One region of the Psychromonas sp. L1A2 genome, then DNA from elsewhere that is predicted to be linked to it. Evidence: predicted binding sites of a transcription regulator. Region 1 holds the regulator's gene; the other holds the start of a gene.
What was found. The regulator ArgR, encoded in region 1, controls arginine synthesis, uptake and breakdown. The targets are predictions, from matches to a motif close to ANTGAATANNTATTCANT.
Positions count from the first base shown of each region.

Region 1 (2,474 bases):
CATGTGTGAAAAATGTTAAATAATTGTGATGAATGTAAAATAGTAGCTTATTTTAAGGAATGATTACCACTACTTTGTGAGTCGTTTTAAGAACTATTTTAAGGGAAATATTCCTGAAAAATCTTTGCATAGGTACCATTTTCAACAATCTGCTTCAAACCGAGGTTTAAACGTTGGCGTAAAATGTGATTATTTTTCTTAACGGCAATACCATAGCCTTTAGAAAACTGCTCAACAAACACAGCTTCAGTTCTACTAATCACCAGTTCATTATCTTGTTCCTGTTTACTTAAAAAGTCATTTACAACAGCAAAATCAGCAAACACAGCATCAATTCTTTGCAGTTTCAAATCCTTTAAAGCCGCTTGGGATGAATAGTAAGGCACGATATAACTATTTTCTTTTGCAAATTGAATAAGATAACTTTGATTAGATGTATTTGCCTGAACGCCAATAAATTTACCTTCTAATGAAAACTCTCCTTGTAGTTGCTCTTTACTGATAAAAACTGGCGGTACTTTATAGTAGCTATCACTGAAGTCGACTTTCTCTAATCGCTCACTGGTGATATCTAATGCTGCAATGACTGCATCATAACGGCCAAAAGGTAAGGTAAGTAACAAACCATCAAAACGATGATGTTCAAAGCTACATTTTAAATTGGCTTGCTCACAGATCGCTTTAGCAATATCAATATCAAAGCCTTGAATTTCTTTATCGTCAGACAAGTATTCAAAAGGGAAATAATTAGCATCAGTCGCAAACTTAACTTGCAGTTGTTTTGAAGTGTTTGCACTCAATGAAGTTGACAATAAGAGGCAGATAAGTGCGAGTTGACGAGAAAAAGAAATCATAATGAATCATCCTGATAATATTAATTTCGTTCAAATTTTACCAGAACTGCATTAAAGAAAGTAGCGATGCTTATACAAATACACTTATTTAGAAAAAAACGAATAAATATGCAAAAAAAGTGACATTTAATCTATTAACGCAACGATGATTTAGATTAAGATACGAGCTTTATAATAATTTATCTATGGGATCACCAATGCGACAGACTTCTGAACTAATGGACTTTTTTAAATGCCTTCTTAAAGAAGAGCATTTGAGCTCACAAAGTGAGATTGTCGATGCTTTAATAGAAGCTGGATTTACGCATATCAACCAATCTAAAGTGTCACGTATGTTAAGTAAAACAGGCGCAGTTAGAACACGAAATGCCACAGGTGAAATGGTTTATTGTTTACCTGCCGAGTTAGGTATCCCAGCAACCACCAGTCCGCTTAAAAACTTAGTGGTAGATATAGATAGAAATGACAGTTTAATCGTTATACGTACTAGCCCTGGAGCTGCGCAATTGATAGCCCGCTTATTAGACTCGATGGGTAAAGCAGAAGGAATTTTAGGTACAATCGCGGGAGATGATACTATTTATATTGCACCCAGTAATACTCAAGAAATTGAAGCAACACTAGCAGTTGTGCATAAACTATTTGATTAACCTCCTTCAAGCTCCGTCCCTTCCAAATTAATCCAATATATCAGTGATATGAGAGCGAATGATAATGCTCTCTTACTGATGAACTTAATGTAATACATTACTAATGGCTATAGATCCTTCATACACATAAGCAATATCATTTAATTAGAAATAATGAAATTTAGAAATGCTTTTCTATACTTAATAACGCTCTCATTAAATAACTAATTAATCGAACAGGTTAAAGCAAGCGACCATTTCACCAATATTTGATTACATATTTAATGAGTTAAATTGAATATAAAGTTAAATAGATGAGGCTGATATGAATAAACTAGACTTTAGAGAGAATAAACTTCGCGGTTTTACTTTAATTGAATTACTTGTTTGTCTTGTGGTTATCGGAATATTAGCCGGTATTGCTTACCCTTCTTACCAAAGCTTTGTGATAACAACACGACGAGGAGATGCACAAACTGAATTAATAAAGGCTCAAATGGAGCAAAGTAGCTACCGTATTCTGCAGCCAATTTACATTAGTAATCCAGCCTCAGCAGGCTTACCGTTAAATAGCGAATATTACACATTTAGTATTGTTTCAGCGGCCGCACACACCTATGTTATGAAGGCAGTCGCTAAAATAAGTAGTTCTCAAAATAATGATAAAGCCGCATGTAAGGCACTATTTATTGATCAGAATAATGTTAAAACCAGTGATGGTAGTCAAGACAATGCTTTTTGTTGGCATCAATAGTTAGTCTTTGTAAAACAAAGCTATCTACAATGTACAACAAAAAGCTTGTCGATCATTGACTAGCATACCGATAGATATCGTCAGCAGAGCTAATCATTGTTTATTAAATAGCTTAAAGGCTTAATAATCGCCTAAAAGCTCTTCATTTTTAAGAAACTGCAAAGGTTTACCTAAAACATGCTGATAAATAACATTGTAAGCTAATACATTTTGTACATAAGCACGTGTTTCATAAAA
Region 1 covers NZ_WUAG01000001.1:370,313-372,786, reverse strand. The annotation lists gene GQR59_RS01540 (transporter substrate-binding domain-containing protein) at 99-854, opposite strand; gene argR (transcriptional regulator ArgR) at 1,052-1,504, shown strand; gene GQR59_RS01530 (type IV pilin protein) at 1,809-2,237, shown strand; gene GQR59_RS01525 (transglycosylase SLT domain-containing protein) at 2,358-2,474, opposite strand, start outside.

Region 2 (2,474 bases), on a different contig from region 1:
GATCTTCACGAACACGCGGGATCTCTTTCAATACTTCATCCATCTTATCGCCAGCACCTTGCTGTTTAAGCTGGCTTTCCATATTAGTTAACATGCCACCCGGTACTTGTGCTAACAAGATACGTGGATCAACGCCTTTCAATTCACCTTCAAATTTCACGTATTTTTTACGCACTTCACGGAAGTAAGAAGAGATTTCTTCAAGCTTATGTAAATCTAATCCAGTATCACGCGGCGTACCTTCAACAATAGAAACCAATGTTTCCGTTGGTGAATGGCCGTAAGTCATACTCATTGATGAAATAGCAGTATCAATAATATCAACACCCGCATCAATGGCTTTTTGCTGAGTAGCAACACTTAAACCCGTTGTCGCATGACAATGCAAAGCTAATGGGATATTAGTACACGCTTTAATTTTAGTGACTAATTCTTCTGCAACATAAGGTTTTAATAAACCAGCCATATCTTTAATACAAATTGAGTGCGAACCCATGTCTTCCATGCGTTTTGCCATATCAACCCAACCGTCAATCGTATGAACAGGGCTAGTCGTATAAGAGATAGTACCTTGTGCATGCGCACCCACGTCGATAGCAGACTTGATTGCGGTTTCAAAGTTACGCACATCATTCATTGCATCAAAAATACGGAATACATCAACGCCATTAGTATGTGCACGCTCAATAAACTTTTGAACAACATCATCAGCATAATGACGGTAACCTAATAGGTTTTGTGCTCTTAACAGCATTTGTTGTGGTGTGTTTGGCATCGCCGCTTTTAAAGCGCGAATACGATCCCAAGGATCTTCACCTAAATAACGAATACATGAATCAAAAGTAGCGCCGCCCCAAGTCTCTAAAGACCAGTAGCCTACTTTATCTAATTTCTCTGCGATGGGTAACATATCGTCAATACGCATGCGCGTTGCAAATAATGATTGGTGTGCATCACGTAAAACAACTTCGGTGATTGCGAGAGGCTTAGACATATTCACTTGCTCCTTTATTAATTCTTTATCCATCATACTGTTTGTGCTTTACGGTATTGTTGCACTGCGCTTGTGATAGCGGCAATAACTTGAGGGCTTGCTTGTGCTTGACCAGCTGCTTTAGATGCTGCAGCGGTTTTGCGTTGAGGGGTAATAACGGGTTTATCCGCAGGAATATATTTTGCCATTAGGTTGATACAAATAAAGAGTAACCCTAAAAACATATAAACAAATGCCATGCCGAGACCCAGTAACGTTAACGCGGTAACTAAAGACCCTGAAATATCCATAAATGTATCCTTTCCTTTTCTAAATGCTCATGACAACCTGTTATTGACACATAAAAATGAATATTTATTCAAATTCAATATATATTTAACAAGTTGCAAAGTTGCGAGCTTTGAATACCTATCACGATTAAAACCATGTAAATAATAAACATCAACCATCAATCTACTTTGATCAATAACCCTTTAATATATATCGTTATTAGTAGAATAATGTTTCGCAGATGCCTATTGTACTGGTTTGGGCTATAAAATGAAAGAAATGGAAGTTGACCTAGTTTGCAGAGTTTGTATTTAACATTAAGGCAGTGGATAAAACAATGGTAAAGACCACTCTATGCAGGTATAGCAAGGGCGTTAGCTTTGATTATTTATGCAGAAGAAAGATTTAATTAAACGAAAAATAAAACAAAAAATGAATATTTATTCTAAATTAATGAATTAAAATTTAAAAATGGAGGAATTACTAACAATAAAAGATAGAAGAGAAGATAAAATAGAAAATAAAGAAATGGTGCGGGTGAAGGGATTCGAACCCCTGACCGCCTGGTTCGTAGCCAGGTACTCTATCCAGCTGAGCTACACCCGCATGGTGCTTAAAATTATTGGGAATAATATTAATAAGCTCTAAAAACAAAAAAACTTACCAAAGTAAGCTTTATAAAGAATGGTGCGGGTGAAGGGATTCGAACCCCTGACCGCCTGGTTCGTAGCCAGGTACTCTATCCAGCTGAGCTACACCCGCCGCGATATTCTTTTGTTTTTATTCAATTCTTAAGCTCACCGTCTTTTCGTGCAAATAGAAAGATGGTGCGGGTGAAGGGATTCGAACCCCTGACCGCCTGGTTCGTAGCCAGGTACTCTATCCAGCTGAGCTACACCCGCTTTAAGAATCTACAAGAATGGCGGTGGAGGAGGGATTCGAACCCTCGAACAGGCTATAAACCCGTTACTCCCTTAGCAGGGGAGCGCCTTCGGCCACTCGGCCACCCCACCGTCGTCTTGTTGGCGCACATATTACTGTCTTCTGAAAACAAGTCAAACACTTTTTAGTAGAAAACTTTCCGTTTGCTCGCTATTCGAACAACCTGTTCATTTTTCATCTACATTGGGTAAATTTCAGACATAAAAAAAGAGCCGTTAGGCTCTTTCTTTAAGAATAACTAGAATTAACTAGCAGCATTCTTTTCAGC
Region 2 covers NZ_WUAG01000002.1:840,310-842,783, forward strand. The annotation lists gene oadA (sodium-extruding oxaloacetate decarboxylase subunit alpha) at 1-994, opposite strand, end outside; gene GQR59_RS14075 (OadG family transporter subunit) at 1,027-1,284, opposite strand; tRNA gene GQR59_RS14080 (tRNA-Arg) at 1,794-1,870, opposite strand; tRNA gene GQR59_RS14085 (tRNA-Arg) at 1,950-2,026, opposite strand; tRNA gene GQR59_RS14090 (tRNA-Arg) at 2,090-2,166, opposite strand; tRNA gene GQR59_RS14095 (tRNA-Ser) at 2,185-2,277, opposite strand; gene csrA (carbon storage regulator CsrA) at 2,451-2,474, opposite strand, start outside.
Region 2: GQR59_RS14075 (OadG family transporter subunit) is a predicted target of ArgR. The motif match lies at 1,340-1,357, and genes of this name have one in related genera.